Regions from separate parts of the Rahnella sp. PD12R genome, predicted to be linked through region 4. Evidence: predicted binding sites of a transcription regulator. Region 4 holds the regulator's gene; each other region holds the start of a gene.
What was found. Region 4 encodes Fur, which represses iron uptake genes when iron is present. Its sites were predicted from a motif close to ATAATAATGAGAACNACTATCAA; they were not measured.

Region 1 (4,219 bases), on a different contig from region 4:
CGATGAACCGCCAAAAGAAAGCTACGCCGAACAGCTGATTATCGATCATCTGGGCCTGCGTCTGAACAACGCTCCTGCCGACGTCTGGCGTCGCGCGGTGGTGAACTGGACGTGGCGCATCAAAGTGCTGCTGCACCTCGAAACCGAGCTGATGGGCACCGTGCGTGAACGCGCCGAAGATGAAGCGATTAACGTTTTCGCCCGCAACATGCATGATTTGCTGATGGCCGCACCGGCCGGAATGCGCGCTACCATGGGCCTCGATCCGGGTCTGCGTACTGGCGTAAAAGTCGCCGTTGTGGATAACACCGGCAAACTGGTGGATATCGATACGGTTTATCCCCATACCGGTCAGGCGACGAAAGCGGCGCAGCAGGTTGCCGCGCTGTGCATCAAACATAACGTTGAGCTGGTGGCGATCGGCAACGGTACCGCTTCCCGCGAGACCGAACGTTTCTTCCTTGATCTGCAAAAACAATTCCCGAAAGTGATTGCGCAGAAAGTGATCGTCAGCGAGGCAGGCGCGTCCGTCTATTCCGCTTCCGAACTGGCCGCGCTGGAATTCCCGGAGCTGGACGTATCGATTCGCGGTGCGGTCTCCATTGCCCGTCGTTTGCAGGATCCGCTGGCCGAGCTGGTGAAAATCGATCCGAAATCCATCGGTGTCGGTCAGTACCAGCACGACGTCAGCCAGAGCTTGCTGGCGAAAAAACTCGATGCCGTGGTCGAAGACTGCGTGAACGCCGTGGGTGTGGATCTGAACACCGCATCGGTTCCGTTGCTGACCCGCGTGGCAGGCCTGACCCGCATGATGGCGCAGAATATCGTGAACTGGCGCGACGAAAACGGGCAGTTCCGCAACCGCGAACAGCTGCTGAAAGTGAGCCGTCTGGGGCCAAAAGCCTTCGAACAGTGCGCGGGCTTCCTGCGCATCAACCATGGCGATAACCCGCTCGATGCCTCAACGGTTCACCCGGAAACCTATCCGGTCGTCGAACGCATTCTGGCCGCCACACAGCTGGCACTGAAAGAGCTGATGGGTGATTCCAACGCGCTGCGCGGCCTGAAAGCCAGCGAATTCACCGATGACAAATTCGGTGTACCGACCGTTACCGACATCATCAAAGAGCTGGAAAAACCGGGGCACGATCCGCGTCCTGAGTTCAAAACCGCGACCTTTGCCGATGGCGTGGAAACCATGAATGACCTGATGCCGGGCATGATCCTCGAAGGTTCGGTCACTAACGTCACCAACTTCGGTGCGTTCGTGGATATCGGCGTTCATCAGGACGGACTGGTACACATTTCTTCACTGGCGAACAAATTCGTCGAAGATCCGCACACCGTGGTGAAAGCCGGCGATATCGTTAAAGTCAAAGTGATGGAAGTTGATTTACAGCGTAAACGTATCGCCCTAACCATGCGTCTGGACGAACAACCGGGTGAAGCCCCGGCGCGGCGCTCCTCTGCACCGGCGGCAGGCAATAACCGTGATGCGCAAAAACGTCCTGCGGCAAACAAACCGGCGGGACGTAATTCCGCTCCGGCCGGGAATAATGCGATGGCCGATGCACTGGCCGCCGCGATGGGTAAAAAACGCTAATTTTTCCCTTTTCACCTTTCAAACGAAAGCCGCTGATAACCAGCGGCTTTTTTTATGTATTTTTTTTCGACACTTTTTAAACTCTGTCCTAATGAATCAATCACTGAGGTAAATCAATAAAACAGCTGCCCCACAGGCATAGCATAGCCTCGCGGTGGAGATACCCGTGAAGAGGCCAACCTCTTTTCTTTTGTCTCCTCACGCGTACTAATTATGATAACTATTCTCGTTTGTACTTCTTTGCGTATTCGCTACGCCGTCAGTTTCAGGCTGACAATTTCGCACCAGGGACAATTTCTGAGCAATTCTTTTTGCCACAATAATCGCAGTTAAGTGGGAACACCGGGCAAGGAAGCGCGGCACTGGAGGACCTTTACTCTCCTGCCGCCGTCTCCACATTTACCGGATCGCTTCGCGAGGAAACTATGCAACTTAAATCAAAATGTGCTTATAAAATTACCGGCTTTTCCCATGAGATTAGCCCGGCTTACCGCCAGAAACTGCTCTCACTGGGCATGCTGCCGGGATCATTCTTCAACATTATCCGCGTCGCGCCGATGGGTGATCCGGTGCAAATCGAAACCCGCCGCACCAGCCTTGTGGTCAGAAAGAAAGACCTCGACCTTCTCCAGCTCGAGATATTGGCCTGATCTTCAGCATCTGGCCACGTAGTCGTTTTGACCTTTTTGGGGCGGGCCGCTTTGACTCCCCGCGTTTTCCCTTTCTCACACGTAGATCTTAACGTATGAAACCATTGACTATCGGCCTGATTGGTAACCCCAACTCAGGCAAAACCACGCTTTTCAATCAGTTAACCGGCTCCCGTCAGCGCGTCGGCAACTGGGCCGGTGTAACTGTAGAACGCAAGGAAGGCCACTTCTCTACAGAAGACCATCAGGTCACGCTGGTGGATTTGCCGGGCACATATTCCCTGACGACCATTTCCGAGCAGACCTCGCTCGATGAACAAATCGCCTGCCATTACATTCTGAGCGGCGACGCGGATCTGATGATCAACGTGGTCGATGCCTCAAATCTTGAACGCAATCTGTATCTGACCTTACAACTGCTTGAGCTCGGCGTTCCGTGCATCGTCGCGCTCAATATGCTCGACATCGCTAAGATCCAGAATATCAACATTGATATCCCTGCACTTTCCGCCCGTCTGGGCTGCCCGGTCGTCGCGCTGGTTTCCACCCGCGCCAGCGGTATCAAAGAACTGAAAGCTGCCATCGATACGATCCCGCATGTCGAAAAACTCGAACGCGTGACCTATCATCCGGTTCTGCAGCAGGAAGTGGACGTACTCGCGGCTGCCATGCCGGAAAACATGGCGTTGCAACAACGCCGCTGGCTGGCGCTGCAAATTCTCGAAGGGGATATTTACAGCCAGACTCACGCGGGTAACGCACAAAAACTGCTGCCGGAAGTGAAAACGCGCCTGGCCGAACAACAGGTTGACGATCCTGCCCTGCTGATCGCCGATGCGCGCTATCAGAGCATTGCGTCGCTTTGCGCGGCAGTCAGTAATTCACACCTCACCGCGCCAAACAAACTGACGCAGGTGCTCGACCGCGTGATCCTCAACCGCTTCCTCGGCGTGCCGATTTTCCTGCTGGTGATGTACCTGATGTTCGTGCTGGCGATCAACATCGGCGGCGCGCTGCAACCGATTTTTGATATCGGCTCTGCGGCCATTTTCATTCAGGGCATGCAGTGGATTGGCTTTACGCTGCACTTCCCGCAGTGGCTGACGATTTTCCTTGCGCAGGGTATTGGCGGCGGTATCAACACCGTTCTGCCGCTGGTTCCGCAAATCGGCATGATGTACCTGTTCCTCTCTTTCCTTGAGGATTCCGGTTACATGGCGCGCGCTGCGTTTGTGATGGATCGCCTGATGCAATCGCTCGGTCTGCCAGGCAAATCTTTCGTGCCGCTGATTGTCGGTTTCGGCTGTAACGTGCCGTCCATTATGGGAGCCCGTACACTGGATGCGCCGCGTGAACGTCTGATCACCGTCATGATGGCACCGTTTATGTCCTGCGGCGCACGTCTGGCGATTTTCGCCGTATTCTCCGCCGCCTTCTTCGGGCAGGACGGCGCATCCGTCGTCTTCTCGTTGTATCTGCTGGGTATTGTCGTCGCGATCCTGACCGGGCTTTTGCTGAAATACACCATCATGCGCGGCGAAGCGTCTCCGTTTGTGATGGAACTGCCGGTGTATCACGTTCCGCATCTGAAAAGCCTGCTGCTGCAAACCTGGCAGCGTCTGAAAGGTTTCGTGCTGCGTGCCGGTAAAGTGATCGTGGTCGCCAGTATTTTCATCGGTGCGCTGAACAGCTTCTCCTTCAGCGGCCAGGCGGTCGATAATATTAATGACTCCGCGCTGGCGTCAGTGAGTAAAGTGCTGACACCGGTGCTTATCCCGATGGGCGTTCATCCGGATAACTGGCAGGCTACCGTCGGGCTGGTCACCGGTGCGATGGCGAAAGAAGTGGTCGTCGGGACACTGAATACCTTGTACACCGCCGAACACATCACCAGTGAAGAGTTTGATGCCGCGAATTTCAACCTGCTGAGCGAGCTGAACGGCGCAGTCCGGCAAACCTGGCAGGG
Region 2 (4,219 bases), on a different contig from region 4:
GCACGCCATGTCAGCGTGTTCTGGCCGACCGGCATCACGTAACGTAAACCGAGGTCCAGACGCGTCCAGCCGTCCACTTTCAGGCTGTTTTCTTCATCAGCATATTGCGAACCGGAGCGGATCACTTTGCCGAGCGCCGTCACACCGCTGCCGCCGGGAATATCCCATTCGCCGCCAAGCACCCACTGGTAACGCGGAATACCCACCGCATCTTTGCCGTTGTAAGCGCCGTCCTGCGTTTGGGTCATTTCCGGGTTCATCCAGGTCACGCTGCCGTTCAGACGCACGCCCAGCACCGGTTCGCCAAATACGTTCAGCTCTACGCCACGGTTACGGACTTCACCGTAGGTGCCGTATTCATAGGTGTCGCCGGTGGCGCGGTACATGCCGACCGGTTTCTTAATCTGATAAAGAGATAATGTGCCCGCGATGCGGCCAAAGTCGGTTTTTACGCCAACTTCATCCTGTTTGGAGGTTTCAATGCCGGAAGCCTGACCGCCGTTGGTGACGACTTTGCCGTTGTACGTGGTGCCTGACACTTCACCGGCCTGCAAGGCTTCGATGTGATTCGCGTAGAAGGAAACGTGTTCCCACGGTTTCACCACAAGGCCAAAAGCTGGCGTGACTCTCATCTGCTCAAAGGAGTCAGTTTCGGTGCCGGTGTAGCTGTAATCCTTCACGATGACGTTCTGGCGGCGCAGACCGGCAATCAGTTGCAGACGGTCGTCGAGCATCGATAAGGTATCGGAAACCGACACGCCGACGTTCTGGACACGGTTACGCAGTGCCGGATCGCCCATGCTGCCGCCCGCATACAAAGTAGCCGGAGAGCTGGCGTCAACCGGATCATAAATATTGGTATTAATCGACGATGCCGACATGGTGTACGCGGTTTTGTATTTGCGGTACACGCTCGACATGCCCAGATTCACGCTGTGGCTGATAAAGCCGGTGTCGAATTTGCCGCGAACGCCCGCCTGCGTGGCAACGCTGTCAGAGACGTACGGCACGGTGAGGCGCCCCATGGTTGCGTTGCCGTTGTCATCTTTCAGAGTCGGAGAGCTGTAGTTACCGTATTCACGGTCATGGTTCATACCGACCGCGCCGTAAACGGTCCAGTCGTCTGCCACGTCGTACTCGGCTTTCAGCATACCGAATTCATTTTCCAAATTACTGGAAGCAAAATCCTGCCCGTAGTTTTTGGTCGCTGAAGGCGCATCCGGCACCTTGGTCGCATTGCCCAGATAGACAACCGGACGGCCGCCGTGAACAGTCTGTTTAGTCACGCCGAAATCAAAGGAAGAGCGGAAACGATCGCCGCGATAATCGAGGCCAATCGAGCCCATGGTCAGGCGGCGATGTTCGTCATTAACAGCCGTTTCGCCTTCACGGTTCACTGCGTTGACGCGCACGCCCCACTGATTGTTATCACCAAAACGACGACCAACATCCACCGCCCCGCCCACCTGAGAAGATGAGGTGTAATCAACAGTCACGCGGTTGATTGGCGTATCCGTGGCGCGTTTGGGTTCAATGTTGACGTTACCGCCCACGCCCGTGCCGCCCGGCGGAACGCCGTTAAGAAAGGCGCTGGAGCCTTTAAGCAGCTCCACTCGCTCGGCCAGTTCCATCGGCACCAGCTGGCGCGGCAATACGCCGTACAGGCCGCCGTAGGAAATGTCCTCGCCGTCTAACGCAAACCCGCGGATGTTGAAGGTTTCCGCGTAGTTTCCGTAGCCGTAACCGGTCTGAACGCTGGCGTCGTTATTAAGCACATCACCAAGCGTGCGGCTTTGCTGATCCTGAATCAGTTTGTTGGTGAAACTGATGACGTTGAACGGCACATTCATGGCGTCCTGCTGGCCCAGAACGCCGAGACGCCCGCCGTTGGCGACGTCGCCGTCAAGATAGGCCGGCACCGGTGTCTCGCCGCCCGCTTTAAAATCGGTCTGTGCGGCAGTGACGGTAATGGTGTCGCCGGTTTTAGACGACGCCGTATTAACAGCGTCAGCCGCAAGTGTTGTTGTTGTGGCCGCATGTGCAGGCAGCGTAACCGCCGCCAGTGCGGCAGAGATCACCACTGGCAGCAACTTACGGGCGAAAACAGGCGTGTGAAAAATTTCACGTTGAGCGCGCATTGAGGATTCCCTGAAAAGTTCAATCGATAATGAGAATAATTATTAAAACCATTCGGATTATGCTCAGGCGTTCTGCAAATGCAACCGACTTTTCGTTAAAAAATCATAGTAAACAGGATGTTAATGGGGGTTTTAAGTATCACAGGGAAATCATAACGGCAGGAAACTAAGGCTAATCGTTTGAATTCAGGAAGATAAAAATAACGGCGGAGAAAGGAAACGCTGCGCAGGGAGCCTGCGCAGCGGAAAAACGTGTTTCAGGAAAAATCAGCTCAGGCCAGGAACATCAAAGCCGGGTGAAACCGACAGCAACATTCTCACCTGTTTAACCAGCTCGCTCATGCAGTCATCGCGCATGCCGTAATTATTCAGCTCTTTTTCCAGCGCAAACAGATATTGCGCGTTGGTGCCCAGCGGTCCGCTGGCCTGTGCAATCAGCGGCGCGATAACCTGATAGTCAGTGTCAGCTTCGTACTGCGGGTGCGACGGATCCATAATAAACACCAGCGCGGTGACTTTGCGTCCATCGTCGAGCTCAAGCTCACACCACGTCGGACGGTAGCAGCCGGTCACCATTTCGCGTTTCCACAGCAGCTCAAGCTCTTCATGCAGTTTGTCTTCCGGCAGACGGAACGCCAGACCGGTGGTTTTTCCGCCGTCGCGCAGCGCCAGCATACGGCCCGGCTGGGCATGGGTTCCGCGCCCGGAAGTCAGACGTAAACAGAATGCACGGTGATAACCATGCAGGGTGGCAGGACGCGCCTCTTCGGAATCAAAGACCGGGTTCCACATCAGTGAACCGTAGCCAAAAATCCACACCGGGCTGTTGTCGGGGCGACGCGCCAGGGCACAACCTAATGAGGCGGCGCGTTGTTCAGGGGTCAGTAGCATCGATTCATCGATATTACCGAATGCTGTTTTACAATCTGCGTTACGCAGGAAATCTCGAGTTAACATTCATTCCCCCTTCTGTACCACTTACTTTTGAACATGCCATGCTGTTAACGCTGTGTTCTCCGCTGTCGTGGGTGCGAGTTATACCTGTTATCGGACAAGCCCGGCATTTTGCTGAGGCCGCCGTTTAAATTTTTAGGAAATTTAGTATTCCCGTGTTTGTTGAAACCTTATTCGTTTCTGTCGTTGCAATCAAGGTTGCGGGGGATCACAAAACGAAAATAAAGTGATTATTTTATGAACATTGTAAGAATGTTGACTTTTTGAGGTGTCATTTATCGTGATCGACCTTTTTTATACGCTTCATCTTCGCCACTGAATTGTTTGTTACTGTCATTACGTGCGCAGCCGGTGCGCAATAATCACCCCGGCTGCTACCCTCTGGGTATCGCGCCGGAGGAAGCTGTTTTTTAATTTCTTCAGGGCAAAAAATGTGAAAATTCACATCATAACCCTGTGGGTATGGCGATGATTTACATAAACTGACGCATTCGTGTCATTAAAAACATAACAATACATAACTCACTGTAATTTATAAATTTAAAATATTAACAATCAAAGTTAAGTAAAGAAAAAACCACAGTTAATGCAAATTATTTACCTGTAAACACTGATTAAGTGATTTTTTTATGACTAACATCAATTATTTTCTGTTAACAGATTAATTTATCTACTATACTTAATGAGTTACATCTTTATGCTGCTATGCATTTTACTGACAACCGGGGACAGGCGGTTGTTACTTCGTGAGTGTTTATAAGGAGAATAATCATCATGGTGTCGTCACAGGAACATCCAAAAATCAAAACCCGCCATCAGGAATACTCCCTGATTTTCCCTATTGCCGCCCTGATTGTTCTCGTCCTCTGGGGCAACAGCAGTAACTTCGCCTCCGTCGTTGGCATCAATTTAATTGCGCTGGTCGGTATTCTCGCCAGCGCATTCAGCGTTGTGCGTCACGCCGACGTCCTGGCTCACCGCTTAGGTGAACCCTACGGCTCGCTCATCCTCAGCCTTTCAGTGGTCATCCTCGAAGTCAGTCTGATTTCGGCCCTGATGGCAACCGGTGACGCCGCGCCCGCGCTGATGCGTGACACATTATTCTCTATCATCATGATCGTGACCGC
Region 3 (4,219 bases), on a different contig from region 4:
TCACCGGCCCGAACGGCTGCGGCAAAAGTACGCTGCTGTATGCGCTGGCGGCGGTTTTTGAGGGGAGGATGTCTGATGAATTATTAATTCTTAAAAGATTTAGGAGTGATAACAGCCGGGTAGAATTTTCCTTTAATAATGATGAAGGTTCTTATCATGGTCGTCTTATCGACCAAGAATTCATACATTCAGATACCTTAGAGGCTTGGGTTGGTTCTAATCACAAAGAGATTAATGATTATCAAAAAAAGGCGATCCTTCCGTTTGATAAATTATTTACAACCACCAAATTTGCCGTGTTCTCTTATTCAGGCCAAACCACACTATCTGAAAAATTCGATAACTTTTCCTATACCGAAATTAGAGAATCTCCTTTCAAGAATGCTCTGTCTTTTAGCTCTACTGTTCGCCCAAAAACCATCTCTAATTGGATAGCAATCAACCGTTCAAATGCCGCACTCGCAATGCAAGATGGTGAATGGGAAGAAAAAAATAAATATGACTTTTCGCTTAGTAGAATCACTGACTTCATTAAATCAATTTGTGATCTCGAAATTGTATTTCGTTTAGTAAGAAAACCTCGTTCTATATCTTTAGATATAAATAGCGAGACTGTGCCTCTAAATGTTTTACCTGATGGGATGAAATCTATTATTGCCTGGGTGGCAGATCTCGCCTTACGTCTTGAGGATATACCATGGGAAGAAGATTGCGATATCTTCTCGCAACCGATCATCTTATTCCTCGACGAAGTCGATATTCATCTGCACCCGAAATGGCAGCGCCGCATTCTTCCGGCGATTCAAAAATTACTGCCCAATGCGCAGGTTTTTGTTTCCACGCATTCACCGTTTGTCGTGGGTTCAGTGGAAGATGCCTGGGTTTACCGGTTGCCCGATCCGCAGCGTCTGGTGTGCCGTGATCCGCATATTTCCGAGGTGATTACGCCGACGGAATCCGCAGGCGGGAAAAGTTATCAGGTGATTCTGGAAGAAGTGTTCGGCGTCGAAGAACAATTTGATGTTGAAACGGAAGAGTTATTAGAACAGCTCCGGCTTGCAAGAAATGGTTACTTAGCTGGCACACAGGATGACAGTGAACTGAAGAAAACGGTTGAATTGCTGTTGGCCAAAAATAGCGAAGAATTGGAAGGTATTGTCCAGATGGAAATGAGACAAGTTGCAAGGCGCAAACCTAAAGGGAATTAACATGTTAAAAATTACCAGACCGGCTTGCCCGCCGCTTTTAGCAACAAGACATGCAAAGTGGGCGGATGATTTTGTGACCGCCAGAGCTGCAAATTCTAATTCGAAATTTAGCTGGCGATCCAAAAAAAGCTATCAGCAAATGCGTGAAGCGCTTTTAGCCATGACGCTGAATCATTGCGCTTTTTGTGATGGAATCATCGGCATTGAAAGCCTGGAAACTGTTGAGCATTTTCAACCGAAAAAACATTTTCCAGCGCTGGCTTATACGTGGGGAAATTTATTCCCCTGCTGCAACCGATGCCAGGAACAGAAGGGCGAGAAGTACAATCCTTCGCTGCTAAAACCCGATGACGTTCTCTACGATTTTGAACACTTTTTTGTATGTAATGATGATGGTTCGATTGAACCCTCTGCCGCTGCAACTGTGCATGATCAGGAAAGGGCGCAAGTAACGATCGACCTTTACGGGCTAAATCTGCCTGCACGCAAAAAACAACGCCGTACTCAGCAAAAGTTATATCGCAGCGGCGCACACGATCTGTCTCTGGATGATTTGCCTTACCGGTTTTATCTTGCTGGCTGAAGAATCAATGATTGAACCCTCTAAGCACTCAGTGCCTTTAGACAATTTAGGATTGTTTGCGGTTATCTGGTTCTAAGCCCTCAATAACAGGGGCTTACGCGTAGCCTTACCAAGCGTCGGGCTTAGATAATCATTTTCAATATCATTTAATTAACTATAATGATCCGACTGATTACGCGGTGCTCACAAAGACGGTGCCGCCCTACACTATGGAGACGATGAACATGAGTTATTCACTGCCATCACTGCCTTACGCATACGACGCACTCGAACCGCATTTCGACAAAGAAACGATGGAAATCCATCACTCTAAACACCACCAGGCTTACGTTAACAACGCTAACGCCGCGCTGGAAAGCCTGCCAGAACTGGCTGCGCTGTCTGTTGAAGAGCTGATTGCCAACCTGGACAAAGTGCCTGCGGACAAGAAAGTTGCACTGCGTAACAACGCAGGTGGCCACGCTAACCACAGCCTGTTCTGGAAAGGCCTGAAAACTGGCACGACCTTACAGGGCGAACTGAAATCTGCGATCGAACGCGATTTCGGCAGCGTTGATGCTTTCAAAGAAGCTTTTGAGAAAGCAGCAGCAACCCGCTTCGGTTCCGGCTGGGCATGGCTGGTTCTGAAAGACGGCAAACTGGCTGTTGTTTCTACTGCAAACCAGGACAGCCCGCTGATGGGCGAAGCTGTTTCAGGCGTTTCCGGTTACCCGCTGCTGGGTCTGGACGTTTGGGAACACGCTTACTACCTGAAATATCAGAACAAACGCCCTGACTACATCAAAGCCTTCTGGGCTGTTGTAAACTGGGACGAAGCAGCAAAACGTCTGGCTGAAGCGAAATAACTTCGCTCTGCTGCCCTTAGCGGGCACGATGTTTTCGCAAGAGGCAGGTCGGTGACCTGCCTTTTTTATGCCTCGTTTTAATGCCCCGACTTTTATGTCCTGGCTTTTATACAAAAAACGTAAGCCTGATCACTGTGTTACAGCGAATAATCCCTTCACCTTCCGCCATTTTTAGACCGCCCTCTCATTAATCAAAAATACCCCCCGACACCTATAAAGTTTCTCTTAAGTCCTGACGATAGATTGTTCACAAAGGCGTCACAAAATCGCAAATTTTATTGCATGGAATGCTTGACGGAGAACAGCAATGGGCAACGGTACGGGTCTTTCGCAGTGGATGAGTAATCTCAAAGTCGGCACCAAACTGGGCCTCGGCTTCGGGTTGGTTCTTTTGATCGCCGCGGTGATCACCGCAGCCGGAATGATTAAGTTTAATGACATCAGCCAGCGGGCCGAGAAAGTTGATTTTAGTAATCAGATGAACGCGTTACTTAATGATGCCCGCCTCAGCCGCACGTTGTATCAGCTCAACTACGACCCTGCCTATCTCAAGCAAAATCAGGACAAAATTAATGCATTGTCGCAGCTGATTGCGCAGTCGAAAGGCAAACTGGAATGGGATGCGACCAGCCAGGCCGATCTCAATCAGGTACCGGTAAAAATCCGTGAATATCAGGTAGCGCAGGACGCCTTCAAACAGGCTGTCGACAGAAAAGATGCGGTGCGTGCGAGCTGGAACCTTTCCGAAACCGAAGCCGTCGTGAAGCGCCTGCAAGACCAGTTACGCGTCGAAGATGCCGATCCGTCGATTCGTCTTTCCCTTGCGGAAGTGATTCAGAAACTGATCAGTGTGCGTTATTACGTGCGCGGCCTGTTGCTCAGCATCAACAAGGAATCTGAGGCAACATTGTTGCAGGCCATCGACGATACGCAGACCAACGCCAAAAAACTTAACGCGCTGCTGCTGCCCAATCAGCAGGCGACGCTGGCCCCGCTGATGACCGCGCTGGCGACCTACAAAAGCCACGTTGTGGCGTACATGCCCGCCTATGAAGATGAGCAGAAAAACTCGCAACTTCTTTCCGTGAAAGCCGCCGAGATGAACGCGCTGGTATCGAAAATCTTCAAAAACGAACTGAATAATACCCACAAAGATATCAGCAATGCGCAGATGATCATGATGTTGATCACGCTGATTGTCATGCTCGCCGGTATCCTGATTGCGTGGCGTATTACCCGCCAGATTGCGCAGCCGATCCGCGATACGCTGAAAACCGCCGAAGCCATTGCACAGGGTGATCTGACCGCCGCACGCACCACCACGCGCCGTGACGAATTGGGCATGCTGATGAACGCAGTTGCGGGGATGAGCCAGAATCTCAGCACGATGATTTATGAAATCCGCTCAGGCGTCTCGCAGGTTTCCCACGCAGCAGCGGAAATCGCCGCCGGGAATACCGATTTGTCTTCACGCACCGAGCAGCAGGCCGCCGCGGTTGAAGAAACGGCCGCCAGCATGGAAGAACTGAGCGCCACGGTGAAACAGAACGCCGATAACGCCCATCACGCCAGCAAACTGGCGA
Region 4 (4,219 bases):
CTGTGCCAGATTCCGGACTTCACTGGCGACCACCGCAAACCCACGCCCCTGTTCGCCTGCACGCGCGGCTTCTACCGCGGCATTCAGCGCCAGAATGTTAGTCTGGAAGGCAATGCTATTGATAACAGAGGTGATTTCCGCAATTTTCTTCGAGCTGCCGGAGATATCTTTCATGGTGCTCACGACGTCAGCCACAATGTTACCGCCCTTCTGCGCGGTAGAAGACGCTTCCATCACCAGCTGGCTGGCGTGATGCGCGTTGTCTGCATTGTGTTTTACCGTTGCCGTCAGCTCTTCCATACTGGCTGCCGTTTCTTCCAGTGCGGATGCCTGTTCTTCAGTACGGGAAGACAGATCGTTATTCCCGGCTGAGATTTCGGACGCGCCCTGATAGATGTGGTTGGTACAGTTGCGGATGGTCTGAACAGTATTTTCCAGGCTGGACTGCATAACGTTAAGCAGCGGAATCAGTTTACCCGCGCAGTTTTTGCCGAACTCTTCCAGGTAATGCGTCAGGTCGCCGCTGGCAATTACGGCGAAGTGATCGCGGATTTTATCCAGCGGTTTCACCAGCGCCATCACGAGATAACGGTCGGTCAGCAGCAAAATAAGCAGGCCGAGAGAAAAAGCCGTCAGCAGAATAACTTTGCTGTAATAAGTCAGATGGTTTGATTTGGTCTGCGCCGCCTCGAAATCGACCGCAATCTGCCCGCTGACTTTTGTCATTGAGGCACCAAAATTGCGGCTCAGCGCTGGAACGGTATCGTTCGCCAGCTGATTATAGGCATCGAAATTTTTGCCAACGGCCGCTGAATATAACGGCGTAACGCCTTGCGTGACCAGACTTTCCCAACTTGAGACCAGTTCCTGAACTGACGCTTCATCTAATCCCGGATGCGGAGCCGTTTTGAAACTCGCCAGCGCCTGTGACAGACCATCGAGTGACTGTTTTGCCGTATCAAAAATTTCCGGCCCTTTTGACGGATCCGCCTGAAGCTGCCCCACGGCACGACTTAAGCGTGTGACGGTACGGAAGTACTGATCATTTCCTTTATTGATCAGCGCCATATTGTTGACCAGTTCGGTACTGTTTTGGGTGTTCTGCGTGAGCGTATTCAGGGAGGTGACGGTGTAAATAGACACACTCGCCCACATGACGCAAAAAATGCCCAGAATCGTTAATAATGCGGCCCTGATGGTAATATTTTTTAAAAACTGCACGATATGCCTCTCTCGAAACAGGACTGTTTCTGGTCTGAGGATTGACGGGGATGCGGAGAATCAAGACAGGTAGCCAGCAGGCGTTTGCCCCCGGACATGTTTGAACACCTCTCCGGGCATCGATTTCTTTATTATGTTGAGATTCCTCTCGCATCATCTATCGGCGTTCAACGGGCAAACTTAAGGAGTGGCGGAAATTATTTCTTAATTTTGCTTTTATCCTCAATAAGTTTGAGGTTATTTAAAGCACACGAAGGCGATAACACTTAAAAAGATTGCCCGATAAACTTATCCACCAGTTAAGAAGGCGAGCTGAAACATATTCTCCGCCGCGCGAGTTTGCTATCATCTGCGTTATTATTGCCTGCAATGCAGAGCACTTCATTGAGAACAAGAGGTTAGGTAATCTTATGGCCGTAGTAGGTATCTTCTTTGGATCCGATACAGGTAACACCGAAAACATCGCGAAAATGATCCAGAAGCAATTGGGTAAAGATGTTGCAGAGGTGCATGACATTGCGAAGAGCAGCAAAGAGGATCTGGAAAAATTCGATATTTTGCTGATCGGTATTCCAACCTGGTATTACGGTGAAGCGCAGTGTGACTGGGACGACTTTTTCCCGACGCTGGAAGAGATAGATTTCGAAGGCAAGCTGGTTGCGCTGTTTGGCTGCGGCGACCAGGAAGACTATGCCGAATACTTCTGTGATGCGCTCGGTACCGTGCGTGACATCATCGAGCCACGCGGCGCGGTGATCGTGGGTCACTGGCCAACTGAAGGCTATCATTTCGAAGCTTCAAAAGGTCTGGCCGATGATAAGCACTTCATCGGGCTGGCAATTGACGAAGATCGTCAGCCGGAACTGACCAACGAACGTGTTGATGCATGGGTCAAACAGATCACAGAAGAACTGAGCCTTTCAGAAATTATTGGCTAAAAACCCTGTTGGCCCTGAGGATTTATTCTACAATTGAAGGGCCAAACTATTACTGAAATTAACAATTTAACCGCTACAAAATTGTAACTTTCGGTGGTATCAAGGTACACTGAGTTCATCTGTTTTTTCTATCGATCAAGTCGTTGCATAATTGAATGTGACAGGCATTTTGTGATCTTTATTAACAGGCTACGTTTTTGAGAATCGGCACACTTCCCTTAAACGAAGAATCCTTAAACGACAAATTTTTGTGCCGCCGATGCCACAGGCTGCATGCCTCAACTTGATTAGCACATAGTAACAGGACTGAATCCGCATGACTGACAACAACACCGCACTGAAGAAAGCCGGCTTAAAAGTCACGCTTCCGCGCCTCAAAATCCTGGAAGTGCTGCAAGCGCCGGAAGGTCATCACGTTAGTGCGGAAGATCTGTACAAGCAACTGATTGATATGGGTGAAGAAATTGGCCTGGCGACGGTTTACCGCGTTCTGAACCAGTTTGATGACGCCGGTATCGTTACCCGTCATAACTTCGAAGGCGGCAAGTCTGTTTTCGAACTGACTCAGCAACATCATCATGATCACCTGATCTGCCTTGATTGCGGCCGCGTTATTGAATTCCGCGACGAATACATTGAAGGCCGTCAGCGTGAGATTGCGAAGAAACACGGTATCAAACTGACCAACCACAGTCTGTATCTGTACGGCCACTGTGAAGCGGGCGATTGCCGCGAAGATGAATCTTTGCACAATGACAAACCTGCGCAGTAATCTGCACGGTCAGTCCGAATAAATTAACCGCTGAAAGGCGGTTTTTTTATGTTAGCGATTCAGGCAGAGAGTTAAAACGCAAAACCCCGGCAAGCCGGGGTTTGTTGTTTCTTTATATCAGGCGCCAATATATGACTCAGCGTTCACATCCTGTTAATTAGCTGGCTTTGGCGAATTGTTAGAACGAATTTCCTGCCAGATTTTGCCGCAGTCTGCCGCGTAAGCCTGACCATCGCCGGTTTTACGCGCCGTCAGACAGCGCTGATAATCCACCACACGCACGGTTTCCTGATCGGCAAACTGCTTGTGCTCCTGTTCCTGTTTCAGAACATCAAGAATGGTCTGGCACGACGCCACTTTGTCCGGCGAGCCTTCTGCTTTTATGATGCAGTTGCTGTACGCCTGGCGTAGTTTCGCATTTTCGGTTTGCGTAGCCGTTGGCGCACAACCGGCCAGTAACAGGGAAGTCACGACCATCATCAGTAATTTATTCATCGGTTTAGTGTCCTCAGAAAATAGTGAATGGAGCGATAACGATGAATTTCACGTCTTTTTCATCCTGGAAAATGTTGCCGTAACCGCCGCCCCAGCTCGGGATATCCGAGTGGTTGTCGTACTGGGTGTAATGCAGTTTGAACAGCGTACCTTTCGCGCGACCTTCCTGAATGGTGTACAGCGCATCAAGGCTCCAGGCACTTTCTTTCAGGCGCTGGCTCTGGTCATAGATTGGATTGGTACTCGGTTTGGCATCCCACGCGTAAACATAAGAACCGCCCACTGCGAAGCCCGGCAGATCCCATTTCGCCAGATCGTATAACACACCGGCGTAAACCGCTTTTTCGCCGTTGGCGTTGAAGTCAGAACGGTTATCCCACCACACATCAAGACGTCCGTTAGAAGAAGAGTACGTCGGGGTCATGCGTTGTAAAAAATAACCCTGATTCCCCTCAGCTTTGACCATCGTCCCTTCCAGACGCCAGTTGAACTGGCCGGTGGTATAACCGAAAGTCAGTGCCTGCAACCAGGCCAAACCGTCATACAGGCTGTTCGGATCGTTCTGGTTGCTGATACGATCTTCCGCGCCGTAGAACTGGTAGCTGGTGGTGAGCGGGTTGCCCATCAGATCAATTTTGTACGACGCTTTGGCGAAGTACTGATCGACGTAACTTTCAGCCTGACCGAAAGCCGCTTCAAGCACGAGATCATTTTTGAAGTCGTATTTCGCACCCAGCGAGTGGATATAGGAAACACCGGTTTTCTTGTCGTTCTGGCGGAAATCATCCATCTC

Region 1: a site for Fur is predicted at 1,811-1,833, ahead of feoA (ferrous iron transporter A). Genes of this name have one in related genera too.
Region 2: a site for Fur is predicted at 2,162-2,184, ahead of KWG64_RS04685 (TonB-dependent siderophore receptor). Genes of this name have one in related genera too.
Region 3: a site for Fur is predicted at 1,915-1,937, ahead of sodA (superoxide dismutase [Mn]). Genes of this name have one in related genera too.

Annotation. Positions count from the first base shown of each region.
Region 1 is NZ_JAHTMS010000005.1:317,544-321,762, reverse strand. Features, by position in the region: gene KWG64_RS12575 (Tex family protein) at 1-1,603, shown strand, start outside; gene feoA (ferrous iron transporter A) at 2,029-2,253, shown strand; gene feoB (Fe(2+) transporter permease subunit FeoB) at 2,349-4,219, shown strand, end outside.
Region 2 is NZ_JAHTMS010000002.1:152,623-156,841, forward strand. Features, by position in the region: gene KWG64_RS04685 (TonB-dependent siderophore receptor) at 1-2,138, opposite strand, end outside; gene KWG64_RS04690 (gamma-glutamylcyclotransferase) at 2,406-3,095, opposite strand; gene chaA (sodium-potassium/proton antiporter ChaA) at 3,867-4,219, shown strand, end outside.
Region 3 is NZ_JAHTMS010000005.1:93,027-97,245, reverse strand. Features, by position in the region: gene KWG64_RS11570 (AAA family ATPase) at 1-1,208, shown strand, start outside; gene KWG64_RS11565 (retron system putative HNH endonuclease) at 1,210-1,791, shown strand; gene sodA (superoxide dismutase [Mn]) at 2,016-2,636, shown strand; gene KWG64_RS11555 (methyl-accepting chemotaxis protein) at 2,944-4,219, shown strand, end outside.
Region 4 is NZ_JAHTMS010000001.1:213,615-217,833, reverse strand. Features, by position in the region: gene KWG64_RS01025 (methyl-accepting chemotaxis protein) at 1-1,221, opposite strand, end outside; gene fldA (flavodoxin FldA) at 1,632-2,159, shown strand; gene fur (ferric iron uptake transcriptional regulator) at 2,476-2,931, shown strand; gene chiQ (ChiQ/YbfN family lipoprotein) at 3,085-3,426, opposite strand; gene KWG64_RS01005 (OprD family outer membrane porin) at 3,440-4,219, opposite strand, start outside.